2 regions of the Lysinibacillus sp. OF-1 genome follow, and region 1 is predicted to be linked to the other one. Evidence: riboswitches for the same ligand, from Rfam matches in the RefSeq annotation. Region 1 holds a riboswitch; the other holds the start of a gene.
What was found. Region 1 has a riboswitch for preQ1 ahead of NV349_RS02475 (QueT transporter family protein). Riboswitches for the same ligand answer to the same signal wherever they lie in the genome.
Positions count from the first base shown of each region.

Region 1 (9,109 bases):
GAACAGTACTTTTTAATTAGGCAGCTCTTACCCTCTTCATCATATGCACAATGATTGTGATGGAAAAAGCAATCACCAAGAATAGGAAGAATAAGTAATGCGGGATATGAATATTAACAACACTCACTAGCATTTTTAAGCCAATAACACCTATTATAATAAAGGCCGTTGCTTCAAGCTCTGGAATTTTTTCGATAATGATTAAAAACACACCTGCAATTGTCCTCATCATTAATATGCCTAACATCCCCCCAATTAAAAGTACCCACACTTGATCTGATATGGCAAAGGCTGCAAAGATAGAGTCGATCGAAAATGCAATATCCATTAGCTCGACAGAAATGACGGTGGCCCAAAAGGTTCCAAAGAGTCGCACCATCCATCCTGATTTTTTCACTTCCTTCACGCTATCCTCATTCCCAATTTGAAGAAAATGAGCTACACAGAGCCAGCCTAAATATAATGCACCTAACACTTTAATAAACCAAAATTCCACAAGATAAACACCTATACCAATAAATAAAAATCTAAAAAAATAGGCACCTAGCATACCGTACATTAATGCCCGCTTTCGTTGTTTATCTGGTAAATGTTTAACAAGAACTGCCAATACAAGTGCATTATCCGCTGACAGTAGCCCTTCTATAATAATTAATGAGGATATTAGCCCCCAGGATACAGGGTCCATTAATACTTCCTGCCACATCGCCCAATCAAAAAATTGCCAATATGTAGATAGAATTCCTTGAATGATTTCCACTACTTACCCTCCTACTTGTCCTCAGCTAATCTAGTATATGCTTGACCATTTTTGTTATGAGAATTGTATTTATCCTGATTCAGCAAATGCTTTTTGTCCCAAAAGTAACGTTTCAGCAATTGCTCGAGGCATCATTTATTCGATAAAACGCTTACATCATAAAATAGACACGGAAAATTTAGAATTTACTAAAAATTAACCACCAAAAGCAAATAAAGTGTGCTATCATAGATAAATGTTTTAAACGTATAACGGAGGATGAATACTATGGAAGTTGCTGATACTAGAACCGTGCAAGTGGAGAATGTCCTGATTGCACATCATTTTTTAAAAGATGTAGTTGTCCATACACCACTACAAAAAAACGATTATTTATCCGAGAAATACGGAGCTACTATTTACTTTAAACGCGAAGATTTACAACATGTGCGCTCATTCAAGCTCCGAGGTGCCTATTATAAAATTAAAAAAATCGAGGAAGAAGCACGCAACGCTGGTGTTGTCTGTGCAAGCGCAGGCAATCATGCACAAGGTGTAGCTTATGCCTGTGCTCAATTAAAAATCCAGGCTAGCATTTTTATGCCTCAAACAACACCAAAGCAAAAAATAGACCAAGTGCGAATGTTTGGGCGCGAATTTGTAGAGATTATTTTAGCAGGCGATACGTTCGATGACTCTGCTGAAAGCGCCTTAAGCTATTGCGAAGAACACGATAAAATATTCATCCATCCATTCGATGATTTCGATGTCATTGCTGGTCAAGGAACTGTTGCAGTAGAAATTATGAATGACATGGAGGAGCCAATCGACTACGTCTTTGGCAGTATTGGTGGTGGCGGCTTAATGTCTGGCGTTTCTGCCTACGTTAAAAACCTCTCCCCTTCTACTAAAATTATTGGCGTAGAGCCTGCCGGTGCTGGCAGTATGAAGGCTGCTTTTGCTGAAGGGGGCGCTGTGGCTCTTGATTGGATTGATAAATTCGTCGATGGCGCTGCCGTAAAATGCGTCGGCCATCACACTTATGATGTTTGTCGCCGCTATTTAGACGACATTATTCTTGTACCAGAAGGCAAAGTTTGTACAACGATTTTAGATCTATATAATAAACATGCCATTATTGCCGAGCCTGCTGGGGCACTATCAGTGGCAGCTCTTGATTTTTATAAAGAAGAAATTAAAGGGAAATCAGTCGTGGTCATTATTAGCGGTGGTAATAATGATATTGGACGGATGCAGGAGATTAAAGAAAAGTCGCTTATTCACGAAGGCTTACTTTACTACTTCATCGTCAGCTTCCCTCAGCGCGCAGGGGCATTACGTCAATTCCTCACAAGCGTTGTAGGACCTAACGACGATATTACTACCTTTGAATACACAAAGAAAAACAATAAAGAAAGTGGTCCTGCCCTCGTTGGTATTGAGCTTGGCGATCAAGCGGATTATGAAGGGCTGCTTGCACGAATGGATGAATTCGGCTTCAAATACAAAGAAGTAAACAACGACATTCAACTATTTGGCTTACTCGTTTAAAATGAAGAGTCTCACTTCTCAGCAAGTGAGACTTTTTTATTGTGATAAAGTTTATCAATCGTTTTTATTACCCTAAATAAAAAACATTCAAACTAGTGCATGAGCGTTATATATATTGTTGAAAAAAATAATATCACCTGCGGAAAGTGACATTCTGGCAATGCGAGGGGTTAATCTCCGTTCCGCCAGCTTCCGATGAGCCACTTCACTCACTTCCGTTCGCTCCAGCTTCTCCTATATGACGCTAAATCCCCTAGGAGTGACGCTGGCTCCACTCCAATCAACTATTCTGCAAATGTGTCTTTTCATTTTCTTTCATACTAACAGTAGTGAACCCCTTTGCTCAATTTATGGGTTGAGTGGAAGGCTACTTGACTCCCGTGGGATAGATCGGCATTCCCCCACAGGAAATCAAGTAGCCTACAACGGACATTCATTTTCACCATTGACAAAAACGCTATTGATGGATTTTTTTAACACTATAAAAAACGCCCATACAAATGTATGAGCGTTTCGTCATTAACCTAATAAAGCACGGTCTGAATTCATTTTTTCCCCACGAATGCGTTCAAATTCGGCCATTAAATCTGGGATCGTTAATTCATGCTTACGGTCTTCAGCAACCTCTAAAATAATTTGGCCTTTGTCCATCATAATAAGACGATTCCCTAAATCCAAAGCTTGTTGCATATTGTGCGTTACCATTAATGTCGTTAACTGATCTTTTTCAACTAAATACTTCGTAATACGGGTAATTAATTCTGCACGTGATGGATCAAGTGCAGCCGTATGCTCATCCAGCAATAAAATAGAGGGCTTTGTGAAAGTAGCCATTAACAGTGACAATGCTTGCCGTTCCCCACCTGAAAGTAAGCCTACTTTTGCAGAAAGCCGATCTTCCAGATTTAAACCAAGCATTTCTAATGATTCTTTGAACAAGGTACGACGCTTTTTGTCCACACCGATGTGCAGTCCTCTACCCTTATTTCGTGAATAGGCCAGTGCTAAGTTTTCTTCAATTGTCATCGTAGGAGCTGTTCCCGCCATTGGGTCTTGGAACACACGACCAATGTATTGAGAGCGTTTATATTCAGGCAAATTCGTGACATCATTACCATCAATAGAAACTGTGCCAAAATCAGGTGTTAAGGCGCCTGAAATCATATTCATCATCGTTGATTTCCCTGCACCGTTACTACCAATGATTGTCACAAAATCACCTGGCTTTAAGTGTAGATTAATCTCTGCTAGTGCAATTTTTTCATCTGGTGTTCCTTCATTAAACACCTTATTAATACCATGTAATTTAAGCAAGGCCTTTTCCTCCTTGCTCTACTGTTTTTACTCGTGACAGCTCTGCAGCACGCTTCGCCTTACGTTTACGTTCCTTACTTTTATTGATAAATTGTGGTAAGATCAGCGCCAAAATAACGATGATAGCCGTAATTAATTTCATATCTCCTGAATCAAGGAAGTCTACACGTAATGCTAATGCTAAAATAATACGGTAAATGATAGCTCCTGCAATGACTGCAAAAGTTGTACGGATAATGGTCTTTGTCCCAAAAATGGCTTCACCAATAATAACCGATGCAAGACCAATGACAATCATACCAATCCCCATACTAACATCGGAGAACTTCGAATATTGTGCGATTAAAGCTCCAGAAAATGCGACAAGCGCATTGGAAAGTCCAAGCCCTAAAATGATAAGTGTATCTGTATTTGCAGAGAAGCTACGAATCATTCGTTTATTATCACCAGTTGCTCGGATAGCTAGCCCGACCTCAGTCTTCAAGAACCAGTCTGCTATTAACTTAATTAAAATCGTGATGATTAATACGACTATCAGCACACTCCATGTATTTGGTACATGCTGAAAGCCCATGCCTTTTAATAGGTTATTGAGAGCAGCATCGATCCCTAAATCACTCCAAAATGCTTGAAACTTTGAAAAAATCGTTTCTGAGTTTAGTAGTGGAATATTCGGGCGACCTATCGTATTTTCTGCAGTTAACCCCATGATGCGCAGGTTAATCGAGTATAACGCAATCATCATTAAAATCCCTGATAATAGTGGATTAATCTTTCCTTTCGTGTGAAGAATTCCTGTCATACATCCAGCAATAAATCCAGCAACAATTGCCACTAAAGTCGCTAAGATTGGGGAGTAGCCAAGCAAAATCATTGTTGCTGCAGTTGCCGCCCCTGTTACAAAGCTTCCATCAACCGTTAAATCCGGAAAATCTAACACCCGAAACGTTAAATATACACCAAGTGCCATAATTGCATAGATGATTCCTTGCTCCACTGCGCCAAATAATGCTAAAAACATCGTTGAATCATCTCCTAAATCTTTTTATTATTTCTACTGCTTATAAATGAAGATAAAGCGGGGATAGTTCTCCCCCGCTTCCATTTATTTTTCTAGAAGTTCTGCACCCCAAGAATCTTTTATTTCAATTCCTAAATCGTCCGCTACTTTTTTATTGATTAATAGTTTCAGATTTTGTGGATATTGTGCTGGCGTCTCGGCAGGTGTTGCTTCACCTTTTAAAATTTTCACAGCCATTTGACCAGCCTCGTAACCGATATCGAAATATTCAAAACCATAAGCAGCTAAACCGCCTCGTGCAACAGAATCTAGCTCTCCCACAACAAGTGGTAATTCATTTGTATTAGCAACATCAATAACAGACTCTAAAGCAGAAACTACTGTATTATCAGTAATAATATAGAAAGCCTCTACCTTACCAATTAGTGATTCTGTTGCTTGTTTTACATCTGCCGAAGTAGATGCTGACGCTTCTACTACTGTTAAGCCTTGTTCATCCATCACCTTTTTCACTTCTTTAACTTGTGCAACAGAGTTTTGCTCACCAGCATTGTAGACCATCCCTACTTTTTTGGCGCCAAGCTCTTTTAGGAATGCGACTGTTTTAGAAATCGTTTCAGGATGTAAATCAATTGTTCCTGTAACATTTTTGCCTGGCTTCTCCATTGATTCGATTAACTGCGCACCAACAGCATCTGTGACAGATGTGAAGATAATTGGAATATCACTTGTGGCTGTCGCCGCTGCTTGTGCAGAAGGTGTGGAGTTAGCAAAAATTAAATCTACGTTTGCACTTACTAGATTGTTAGCAATCGTTGTGTTAAGGCTGTTATCTCCTTGTGCAATTTGTGGATCGTAGTCAACTTTTAAGCCAGCATCTTCAATTGCCTTTTTAAAGCCTTCCGTTGCTGCGTTTAATGATGGATGCTCTACAATTTGAGTAATCCCGATTTTATATGTTTTATCCTCTGTATTCCCGCTCTCACTTGCATTGTTTGATTCATTCCCTTTTGAATCTGTTGAACTAGATCCGCTACTACCGCAAGCAGCAAGTAGTAACACTAATCCAAAAAGAAGGAATGAAAGCTTTTTTACACTGTTCTTCACAAATAATCCCCCCGATTATATTCTCAATATCTATCACACTTTATCCAAACAAAGTGTGAATGTATCGCTATATTATCGTTATTATCAAGCTCCGTCAACAACATTATGAATGTTCTGACTTTTAAAACTCACGAAACATTTTAGTTTTTCATTCAATTTGCCGCTTTAAACCGCTAAACTACGCTATTTTAGTTATTTGCTTTCTTTTTAAAAAACAGTAAAAAATATTTATGACAATTTTACGAAGTGTGTCATATAGACAAAAAGTCTGACATTTGACTTCTGCTAGATATCTATAATAAAATATTGTCTTGTGTGAAAGCACCGTGGTTCGTAACCATCCCACGCAAAAAAACTAAGGAGAAATGAATATGAAGATAAAATTTTTAGCAGCAAGTGGTATTATTGCAGCGCTATATATTGCGGTGACAATGCTTGTTGCACCGTTTGGTTTTACAGAGGTACAATTCCGTGTATCTGAAATGTTTAACCATTTAGTTGCCTTTAACCCACGCTTTGCCGTAGGGATCATTATTGGCGTATTGATCTCTAATCTATTTTCACCACTTGGCATTTACGATTTAGTGTTTGGTGTTGGTCATTCGATGATTACACTTGGACTGTTCATTTTAATCTGTAAATATGTCAAAAATATTTGGGCACGTTTAATTATCAATACATTATTATTTACTTGCACAATGTTTATTATTGCCTTCGAGTTGAATTTGGCCTTAGAACTACCATTCTTCTGGACTTGGCTAACAGTGGCGGCAGGTGAGTTTATTGTGTTAGCTGTTGGTGCACCGATTATGTATGCACTCAATAAACGCCTTCACTTTCATCATTTGATTTAATAGACGAGTCTTTTTAGATTCGTCTTTTTTTCTTGACACTATTCTGAAAATAAACTACAATTCTTTCTAATATAAATGCAAGGAAGAAGAGTAGTAGCAAGCATGGTTACTTTCAGAGAGCTGGTGGATGGTGCAAACCAGTAGTAGGTACTTGTGAATGGACTTCAGAGCAGCCTTATTAAATGTAAGGCCGATTCACTCCCCGTTATCGGAGTAAGAAAGCGCGCAAAAATTGCGAATGAAGGTGGCACCACGGTTACTCGTCCTTTTTAAGAGGATTAGAGTGGCTTTTTTTATGGGAAAATTAGCATAGAGGAGTCGAGTAAAGATGAGTAAAGTAGTAGAGAAAAAAGGTTATTTTGGAGAATTTGGCGGAAGCTTTGTTCCAAAGGAGCTTCAAAATGTCTTAACTATTCTAGATGAGCATTTCCAAAATTTTAAAGATGATGAAGAATTTAAAAAAGAATTGGATTACTATTTCCGTGAGTATGTTGGTCGTAAATCCCCACTTTATTTTGCAGAAAATTTAACAAAGCAATTGGGTGGCGCAAAAATTTATTTAAAACGTGAAGATCTTAATCATACAGGCTCACATAAAATTAATAATGTCTTGGGACAGATTTTACTAGCCAAACGTATGGGGGCAAATCGCGTTATTGCCGAAACAGGTGCAGGTCAACATGGTGTAGCAACTGCGACTGCTTGTGCCATGTTCGGAATGGATTGCACTATTTATATGGGCTTAGAGGATACAAAACGTCAAGCATTGAACGTGTTTCGCATGGAGCTTCTTGGCGCGAACGTAGTAGCTGTTGATAAAGGGCAAGGACGTTTAAAGGATGCAGTTGATGAAGCATTCGCTGACTTAGTCGAAAACTATGAAACAACGTTTTACTTATTAGGTTCAGCAGTTGGGCCACATCCCTTCCCATCAATGGTTAAACACTTCCAATCTGTGATTAGTCGCGAAAGTCGTGAACAGATTTTAGAAAAAGAAGGAAAGCTACCAGCAGCGATCCTTGCCTGTGTTGGCGGTGGCAGTAATGCCATTGGAGCATTTGCAGACTACATTGCAGATGAACAGGTTCGTCTTATTGGAATAGAGCCAGATCAAGCTGCTACATTAAACGAAGGTTCGCCCGGAGAGCTACATGGCTTCAAATGCTTAGTATTACAGGATGCAGACGGCAATCCACTACCAACCTATTCAATAGCTGCTGGTTTAGATTACCCTGGAGCAGGTCCAGAACATAGTCATTTAAAAACAATTGGCCGTGCTGAGTATGTGACTGTGACAAACAAAGAAGTCCTTGAGGCATTTCAAGTACTTTCGAAGGTTGAAGGGATTATTCCTGCCCTTGAGAGCTCACATGCGGTCGCACATGCTCTAAAATTAGCACCAACTTTATCATCTGAAGAAAGCATTATTATTAATATCTCAGGTCGTGGTGATAAAGACGTGGAACAGGTTTTCCACATGTTAACTAAATAATTCAATAAAAGAGCAACTTCCATAAAAGGAAATCGCTCTTTTAACTATATCAATGATCTAGGTATATTTCGGCAATACTATCACAAAGTTTAGCTTTTAGGAACTGTCAATATTCAGAACACTAATATATTTCAGTTACGTAATTTAATCTATGTATGCCAACAATTCTCTTTTACAGACACATAAAAAAACGGATGTAGACTAATTCTACATCCGTTCCTTTAACGATTAGGAAATTGCCTTTTTATGCAGTTTCATTTTTAGTTTTTCTAACATATCTATCGTCATTTTGGCTAAATCATACTCTGCTTTGAAGCCCCACTCTTTTTGAGCTGCGTCAATATTTAAAGAGTTTGGCCAGCTGTCTGCAATCGCTTGACGCACTGGATCAACCTGATAATCCATTGTGAAATTTGGTAAATGCTTCTTGATTTCAGCTGCGATTTGTGATGGTTCAAAGCTCATCGCTGTAATATTAAAGGCATTGCGATGAACGAGCTTACTACCATCTGCCTCCATTAAATCTACAATAGCTTGTAAGGCATCTGGCATGTACATCATATCCATAAACGTACCTTCCTGAATATAAGATGTGTACTTACCTTGCTCAATTGCTTCATAGAAAATTTCTACTGCATAATCAGTTGTACCACCACCTGGAGGTGTTACATAAGAAATTAATCCAGGGAAACGTACACCACGTGTATCAACACCAAAACGATTGAAGTAATAATCGCATAATAATTCACCCGCTACCTTATTTACACCATACATAGTTGTTGGACGTTGCAAAGTATCCTGCGGTGTATCTTCCTTCGGTGTAGATGGACCAAATGCTCCAATTGAACTTGGCGTGAAAAATTGCATATTTAACTCACGAGAAACTTCCAATGCATTCATTAAACCGCCCATATTTAAATTCCAAGCTAACAATGGATTTCTTTCAGCTGTGGCTGATAGTAATGCTGCTAAATGCATCATCGTATCTGCACCAAAGTCCTTTGCTAAATCGTGCATTCTTTGTCCATCTG
Region 1 is NZ_CP102798.1:520,816-529,924, reverse strand. It holds gene NV349_RS02500 (TerC family protein) at 17-760, opposite strand; gene ilvA (threonine ammonia-lyase IlvA) at 1,028-2,290, shown strand; gene NV349_RS02490 (ABC transporter ATP-binding protein) at 2,810-3,604, opposite strand; gene NV349_RS02485 (ABC transporter permease) at 3,597-4,625, opposite strand; gene NV349_RS02480 (ABC transporter substrate-binding protein) at 4,710-5,732, opposite strand; PreQ1 riboswitch class I at 6,053-6,097, shown strand; gene NV349_RS02475 (QueT transporter family protein) at 6,104-6,586, shown strand; T-box leader at 6,658-6,857, shown strand; gene trpB (tryptophan synthase subunit beta) at 6,915-8,078, shown strand; gene NV349_RS02465 (L-threonine 3-dehydrogenase) at 8,307-9,109, opposite strand, start outside.

Region 2 (9,109 bases), 570 kb from region 1:
CCTGCTTTAGCTTTATTTAATGCTTGTTTTAATTCCTCCGCATTCTTTACATTAAATTCACTCACTTTTTCTGGTGGAATAACCGGATCGGGTGCCACATTTCCTCCACCTGTATTTGGAACCCCTGTACTTGGCGAAGAACCTCCAATAATGGCTTTAATTTGGGAAGCAACCGAGGCATAGTTTGTTATAATTTTTGTTACCGTTGAACCTGCTGGAATCGACAAGTCATTTATTAGTAAACCTGAACCGATTGTAATTCGAGCATCAGCGTTTAGAACCGTTAAATATTTCACTAAACCAATAGCATTCAATTCTAACTCCACTGCCGTAGGAAGCAACAATCGTTCAAACTTTACATTCCCAGTCATATTCAGTTTTGCCGTAGATTCAATTGTTACCTTCGTTGCTGATCCATCAATATTTATAGCAGCAATGGGAGCTGCTATGATAATTTCAGGAATCACCGTGTCCGTCACAATCGAAATATTTTGACGCTTGACTTGTACTTTTTCTGTGTGCGAATTTTTGATTTTCAATACAAGTGTACTTTGACCATCTATTGCATCAGCTATAATTAAATCGCCAGTAATTGTAGTACCATCAAATTCCATTTTCCTCTTAACATTTGAGGTAATGGTTACATTTCCTGTAACTGATACATTTTTAACAGTCACACCATCTGCGTTAATTGTTATCGAATCGAGCGTTGCATTTGTATTGAATACAACGCCCATCTCTGCTGAACCTGCCTTATTTAAAACAACGTTATTTACTTTTGTTATAATCCCATTTTCAATAGTTGCTGTAATTTTTGCTCCTGTTAGTGCGGTTTTATTTTTAGTTGTAAAAATTGACTTTACTGAATCACCAAATAAATAAGTTTTACCATTAATAGCAATTTCATTCGCTGTATATTTTTCAACTTTAAACGTTACACTTTGAGAAGGTTGAGTAGTCGGATTACTAACAGCTTCTGAACGAGTAATAAATGCAGCCAGTTGTCCTCGTGTTACATTGGAAGAACCATCAAATAATGTAGCTGTCTTACCAGTCGTTACGTTGTTTTCATATAAAGCAGCAATCGCTTCTTTATAATCTGCACGCACATCAGTGAACGGTAATGAATTCGTATTTGAAGCTTTTAAATTAAAAGCGTTCGCTAAAATTTTTGCTACATGGTTACGTTGAATAAATTCATCCTGACGGAATGTTCCATCCTCATAACCATTAATAATCCCCTTTTCCTTTAATGCAGCAATTGCACCAAAATATACATGATTAGTAGGAATATCTTTAAAGTTTGGATTGCTAACATTCGATGTATCCAGTCCTAATACACCCGCAATAATTTTAGCAGCTTGTCCACGTGTTACGTTTTGCTCAGATTTAAATGTCCCATCTTGGAACCCATTAATAATGCCACGATCATTTAAATTTTTAATCTCGTCATAAAATGGATGCGTTCGTTGTACATCCTTGAAACTACTAGCTTCAGATGCAATCGGTGCTACTACTACCGCTGAAGCCGTTAATGCCATTGCTGTTATTGCTTTTAAATACTTCGATTTTCCCCATTTACGCATACTTAGAGTAATACCTCCCATTCCTATTTAATAAGGATGATTTTGAATCCAATCAATACAATTAATTGTAATTATTAAACATTGCCAAAATATTGTTTAACATAGTAATTTTAACAGAAAAATAATAAATATATTGTTATTTAATATTAATATTCTAAATTTTTTGTAAAATGTTTATATTAAACTTTTACAATATTATTTAGAATAGTAGTTTTATAATAAAACCTCATTTTCTGTAATTACATTTTCACATGAACTAAAGGGCAATTGTGCCCCTCACCTCTATTAGACATTGAAAGGCCCGACACAAAAGTAAAACCTCTATAACTTTTGTACGGGAGGGCTGAAATAACCGAGGAGTTGGCACATTTGCCTGAACGTAGATAATACTCTTACCTTAAAGTTAACCTCAATGTCATATCCTTAATAGGAAAAAAGCCAGTGAGTATCCATCTCGCACTGACCTAAAAAAAGGAGACAAATAAAAACACCTTTCGTTGAAAAACGGGTATTAAATACAAAACATTCAACGTGGAGGTGTTTTTTCTATGGGTACTAAACCAATCTCCTTTTTGTTTTACTTGTAATACATCTCAAAAGATTATTGACTACAGATTCTCTTCTGAACATTCTTTATTGACCATCTTTTTATTGTCAGTATGAATGCTTTTCATTCCTTCAAAAAACGAATACTCTTCCCTTAAACATTTCTCTAACTCTTCGTTATCCTGCGGAAGCTGTGCTAAGTAATGTTTAGAAAAATGAATCCTATTTTGGATTTCTTGTTGGTTCTGTGTTGTCGTTCCGTGTCCTGGTATATGGGTTGTTATTTGATGATGCAGTAAAATATCTTCAGCTTTACGAATAGTATTGACATAGTCTTTATAACTGCTAAAAATGAAAGGAAACTCAATATCTGACAAGTAATCTCCCGAAAGAAATAGCCCATACGGCTCTATCACTGTAAATAAACCATCATTCGTATGACCAGGTGCTTGATAAAATGTCATAGTTATCGAATCTAACTCTAATGTTTGCCCATCCTCTGAAACGACAATATCTACTGTTGGATATACAGGAGAATAGCTCCTCTGTATATAATAGCTTTGATCAAATTGTTTGATTTTTTGAATGCTTTTTGCTTTGTTCGGGTTTTTATCAAATTGTTTAGATGCAATTACCTTTGCTCCTGGAAAGGCCCCTGAACCAATAATATGGTCAAAATCGCTATGAGTGTAAATAATATATAGTTGCTTATCACCTTTCATGTTGTTTATGTAAGCCTGAATTTCTCCAATTTCGCTAGGTAACCAATTAGGATCTGTCATAATTATCGCTTCATTCGTTTGAATGATAGCCGAAGTAGTCATATACAATGCACTTTGAAAAACAGTAATATTATCTTTTTGGAATTGAATCATCATGAACCTTCCTTTTCCCCTTTTAAAAGGGAGCATCTTTAAGTGAGTATTTTAGATTTTGAACAGGAATTTCTTATTTATAGAGTTCGAGCAAAATCAGTAAATTCCTTCTTTAAGGAAAAGTGGAAGGTACTAGGAATTATTTTTTATGTACATATTTAATACAAAAGCATCTTTATTGATATCCTTTAGGATTAGCAACAGAATGTGATTTCTCTGTAGTTTTGTCGATTTTGAGAATCCATTCATTCCGATTTAATCTAGAAAGATTTTTTCTCGCTAAAATATTTTATGATATGATGTTTAGGTTGTTTATCTACTACACATTTATATTCATCTTAGAAAGAGGTATCTATGCACAACTCACAATTATCCAAGCGACATTGGTTACTCATTTTAACACTTACGTTATTGACATTTGTACTAGGGACAAGCGAATTTGTTATAGTCGGAATCTTAACTGATATTTCCTCAAGCCTTCAAATGACTAATGCAAAAGCAGGCACACTTGTTTCTGCATTTGCCATTACATTTGCTATTGCCACACCACTAGTGATGTCAGCAACAAGTCATTTTCCAAAGCGTAAATGGATGTTGTTTTTGATCCTTTCTTTCATCGTCCTCAATGCTTTTTGCGTCATTTCAACGAGCTACATCATGCTGCTTGTACTTCGTATTATGACAGCGATTGTAACAGGAGTATTAATCTCTCTAGCCATGATTGTTGCAAGCGAAACCATGCCGATAAACAAACGCGGACTTGCTATATCATTCGTTTTTGGTGGTTTCACACTAGCAAATGTCGTAGGAGTACCAATTGGTATTGTAATCGCAGGCTGGTATGGTTGGAATGCCACTTTCATGTTAACAACCTTTCTAGGTGGTTTGGCGTTTTTGGCATCCTTTTTTGTCTTACCTAATCAACTCAGCCAAGTACGTAGTTCGATACGGGATCAGTTTTCTTTAATGATCAAGCCGCGTATTTTAATGGCCTTTTTCATTCCTGCTCTAGGATTTGGGGCAACTTACGCTGTCTTTACGTACCTTGTTCCTATTTTGAAGGGAATGGGAGCACCAAATAATTCTATTAGTCTAATCTTATTTGGTTATGGGTTTATTTCGATTTTCAGCAATATCCTCGCCAGTAAAATTGCCAGTCATAATGCTATCGGTCGCCTTCGCTTTGTTTTTCTTGTGCAGGCTATTGTTCTGACAAGTTTATTTTGGACTACAAATCATTTTATTTTAGGGCTGGTCAATATTGGCTTAATGTCATTAATGGCTATCCTCTTAACAACATCTACTCAGCTTTATTTAATAGACCTCGCTGAAATTTACCAACCCAGTGCGAAAGGATTGGCTGCTTCACTTATGCCTGTAGCAAGTAACGTAGGTATCGCTTTTGGTTCTGCATTAGGTGGAATTGTTTATCATCAGGGAAATTTAATGAATGTTACATGGGTCGGTGGGATTGTTGCCGTCTGTGCAAGTTTGCTAACTTTTCTTAGTCACCATTTAGATCAAAAACTAGAGAAATCAGCATAAAAATGATAGAAACAATTGAAAATGCAATAAGACCTTTAAAATTAAACTAGGCAGATTCGCATTATAAAACGAATCTGCCTGTTTTACTTATAGCTCTGTCTCGTCAAAATGAACGGCATCTCTTGTGGAATATGCCTAATCAATGTTTTCAACGAGTTATCCTGTAATTAGATGTTTTTCTTTCATTGTACCAACTTGATTTAAAATCATTGCGCCAAACATTTGAATAATTGTCTTCACAATAATTTGTCCGAAAATGGCGGATGGTACGGCTTCCCAAGGTAATATATTAGCTCCAAGTGGACTCAAGCCGATTACTACGAAAATTGCAGAATCCAAAAATCCTCCAACAAGACCACTGTAGAACACACGCCAAGCCATTGGTAATTTTAATCGAGTATAGATTTCTGTATCAGCTGTTTCAGCGACAACAAATGATAGTGCTGACGCTACCACAATCAAAAGTGTATCCCCCAGTAGGAATGACACTACTGCTGATAAAATTAAAGCTGTAATAATAAATAAATACGTCTTTGCTCTACCATATTTATTTTGTACAAGGTCCCGAAAAATAAAGGTTGCCCCAATTAAAAACGTCCCCATTGGAACAATAAACATACCAAAGTGCAATGGTGCAAATGCTGCCGTTACTACATTAGCGATGACAATAGATAATAAATAAAACAATATTCTCATACTACTACTCCTCAATTTAAAAACATTTTTGTAATGGGACACTATACGCCTCTTTTATTTCCCCAAACAAGGGCATGTAACTGTGGTAGTACTTTAACATCTCTTAATTCTTCATCCTTCATCACTCTATCAATCAATGCATGATATTTATCCAATAAATGCATAATTAATTGTGAATTGTCAGTTGTCATGAGATCATCATTACCGACTTGAAGATAAAAAGGAATCATTGGATATCGATGGTGAATTTGTTTAGCATAATCGTAATCCTCTTGATTAAAAACGACTATTTTGAGAGATATATGGTGATTACTGTTTTGATTTTTAAGCTTTTCGAAGATATATGAGAGCACCGAATAGTCTGTGGTCATTCCAGAACTAGGTGGCTTTGGAGAAATGGTCAGTTCATCAATCTCATGCATCCATTTTTGCCACCTACTTCCCTGTGTTTCCACCCCAATTTTTATGTTGTTTTCTTTTAAAATGGCAATGAGCTCAGCTAAATGTGGATTGAGTGCAGGATTGCCGCCTGAAACCGTGACAAATGAGAAGCCATTGCCTCCAAGACGTTTCAACTCAGTCCAAATCTCTTCCGCTGTCATTTGGACAATCAGATGCTTTCCACTGCCATCCCAAGTAAACGATGAATCACACCAAGAACAGGAATAATCACAACCTGCAGTTCTCACAAACATTGTCTTCTGGCCAACTACCATCCCTTCACCTTGAATCGTCGGTCCAAAAATCTCGATAACAGGTACCTTACTCACCTTCCATCCACTCCCGTCTCGCTTCTGCATAGCTTGTCGGAGTTTCATATAACCTAATAAACTCTACACATGCACCGTTATAGCTTGGTTCATCAAGCAATGCCTCTGCCAACTTTTCATAAATCCAAACTACCATGTTTTCTGCTGTCGTATTCATGGGTGGAAGCGTTTCATTTAAATAACGATGATCCAAATGAATCTCTATTTTTTGTTTCCATATTTTTTTTATATCGCCAAAATCAATCATCAAACCGCGTTCATCTGTGTAGCCACTCAATCCCAATACTACACGATAGGTATGACCATGTAGGTTTTTACATTTTCCCTCATAATGATGTAAATGATGAGCAGCATCAAAGGTAAATTCTTTGCTTACAAGAACACGCTTTGCATGATAGTTCAATTGATCTCTTTGAATATCCTCATCTATTTTTTGGAGCTTATCGACGATTTTAAAATCTAACATCCCTTAAGACTCCTTCCTATAACGCAAATACTCATCAAGCCCTTTTTTTCGCAGTTTACATGCTGGGCATTCACCGCAACCATCCGCTATAACACCGTTATAGCAAGTCAACGTTCTTTCTCGAACAAATTCCAATGCCCCAAAACGATCAGCAAGCTCCCATGTCTGTGCCTTATTCAGCCACATCAACGGTGTATCAATAACAAAAGAATCATCCATCGATAAATTTAACGTTACATTCAAGGATTTAATAAAAACATCTCGGCAATCCGGATATCCGCTAAAATCTGTTTCACAAACACCCGTCACGATATGCTTAGCTCCTACTTGACTCGCTAAAACACCAGCAAATGAAAGAAAGAGAAGATTACGACCAGGCACAAAAGTCGATGGCAGCTCACCATTATCTCCGTCTTCTACTGTAATATCTTGTCGTGTCAAAGCATTCGGAGCAAGTTGGTTTAGGAGTGACATATCAAGAGTATGATGCTTGATTCCAAGTTCACTCGCTATCTCTTTTGCACATTCAATTTCAAGACGATGCCTTTGACCATAATCAAAAGTGACTGCCTCAACCTCTTTAAAACGTTCCCTTGCCCAAAACAAACAAGTTGTACTGTCCTGACCTCCACTAAATACAACAATTGCTTTTTCCTGCTTCATCTATAAAACTCCCTTATATCGAAAAAACAGCACTCTAAGAAAAAGTGCTGCTTTCTTCTTAGTTTTTTTAAGAGGGTAGCTAAAAACCTCTTTCTTGATATAACTATTCAAATCTTCATTTATCGATTATCAATTTTTTCTGGATTAAGATCGTGATTTATTAAACGATAATTGGCAATTTCCTCGTATTTCGTTCCTGGCTTCCCATAGTTACACCATGGATCGATCGAAATACCCCCACGTGGCGTAAACTTCCCCCAAACTTCGATATATCGAGGATCAAGCAATGCAATTAAGTCATTCATAATGATGTTAACGCAATCTTCATGGAAATCACCGTGATTTCTAAAACTGAATAAATACAATTTTAGTGATTTACTTTCAACTATTTTTTTATCTGGGATATAGGAAATGTACATCGTAGCAAAATCAGGCTGATGTGTAAGCGGGCATAAACTAGTAAACTCTGGACAATTAAATTTAACGAAATAATCTCGATTGGCATGCAGATTATCTACAGCCTCCAATACCTCAGGTGCATAATCATATGAATACTTTGTACCTTGATTACCTAATAGGGTTAAATCCTTTAATCCTTCTTCATGACTTCGGCCAGACATAAAAAAACCTCCTTGTAAAATGTTTCCCAACACTTTTCAAGAGAGGCATCACCAAGCATTCTATTTAAAACATACGTAAACACATAAAAAAAAGCCACGTCCAATATGGACATGGCATTATTGTCATGTTTCCATAGTTTTTTATAGAGGGTATCCGCTATGAACCTCTCCCGTTCTAGTCCGGGCATTCTTTTCTTCAATATCGTACAAAAAATAATACAGCACGTCAAATGGATTTTTTTAAAAAATCTTTCTTGGTTTGAAAGCATTACTAAAGAATTGATTCAAAGGATTTAGAATCGGATTTTTATATTTTCTTTAGAACCGTCGCACTTACTTATGGTACGGTTCTCCCTGTCTTACTAAGTAGTAAAGCGTCATCGTAATCAAACCAAAAAGTTATACACTTTATATCCTTTCGGTTTGGCTCAATTTCAATTTTTTTAATTAACGCTCTTAAAAGTAACTTTCTTTGTTCAAAGGTAGCGGTTTTGTATAGGCTATCGAAATGTTCAAGGGCTTGATAAATCGTCTCTTTAGTAATAGTTGATTCGCTTTGTAAATCTTCATATTCCCTTTCAACCCGCCTCTTTCTTTCCTCCATATCATCTATATCCTTTAGGATTGATTCGGCTTGCATATTATAAACCCTCGCTCCAAGCTTTTCAGAGGAATAGTCACTATTAAGCTTATTTAATAAGGCTTTTTTCTTCTCCAGATTTTTACTATTCAACAATAAAGTATTTTTCATTGAGCTTTTTTCAAGTAGTTTTTGACTTTCAATCCTCTCAAGCACATCTTCAACTATCGTCATATCGTTTAATAGCTCTTTAACCCTTTGGAGTACCTTCTTTTCGATACTTTCTTTACCAATTAAATTTGATTTACAAGCTTTTAAGCCTTTACTGGCAAATGCTTGACACATATAGTATAAATGATAACCGCTCCCATCTCTTTTTTTCGACTTACTCATTACAGTTCCAGCACCACAAGCAGGGCAACGGAGAATTCCCGAAAGAATAAAATCGCCATGAAAATTTCTATTTTTTGATACACTCTCTTTATTAGTATTATTAATTGTTTGGGCTTTAGCCCATAAATCGAGGGAAATTATTGCTTCATGCTTTCCCTCGACTAAAACATAATCTTTAGTAACTCCATTGCGCCTTTTAGTATTCCAGTCCTTTCTCTTCCCCCATCTACACTTACCTATATAAACTTCATTCTCTAATATTGTCTTGATCGTACCGATACTAAAAAGATTTCCCTTTTTTGATCTATAACCTTCCTCATTTACGGTTTTAGCAATATATTTATATCCCTTACCTTCTGCCCTTAACTC
Region 2 is NZ_CP102798.1:4,656,848-4,665,956, forward strand. It holds gene NV349_RS22885 (S-layer homology domain-containing protein) at 1-1,586, opposite strand, end outside; gene NV349_RS22890 (MBL fold metallo-hydrolase) at 2,195-3,007, opposite strand; gene NV349_RS22895 (MFS transporter) at 3,362-4,552, shown strand; gene NV349_RS22900 (VUT family protein) at 4,709-5,248, opposite strand; gene queE (7-carboxy-7-deazaguanine synthase QueE) at 5,290-6,018, opposite strand; gene queD (6-carboxytetrahydropterin synthase QueD) at 6,011-6,484, opposite strand; gene queC (7-cyano-7-deazaguanine synthase QueC) at 6,488-7,147, opposite strand; gene queF (preQ(1) synthase) at 7,267-7,767, opposite strand; PreQ1 riboswitch class I at 7,895-7,941, opposite strand; gene NV349_RS22925 (recombinase family protein) at 8,105-9,109, opposite strand, start outside.
Region 2: another riboswitch for preQ1. It lies ahead of queF (preQ(1) synthase); the one in region 1 lies ahead of NV349_RS02475 (QueT transporter family protein).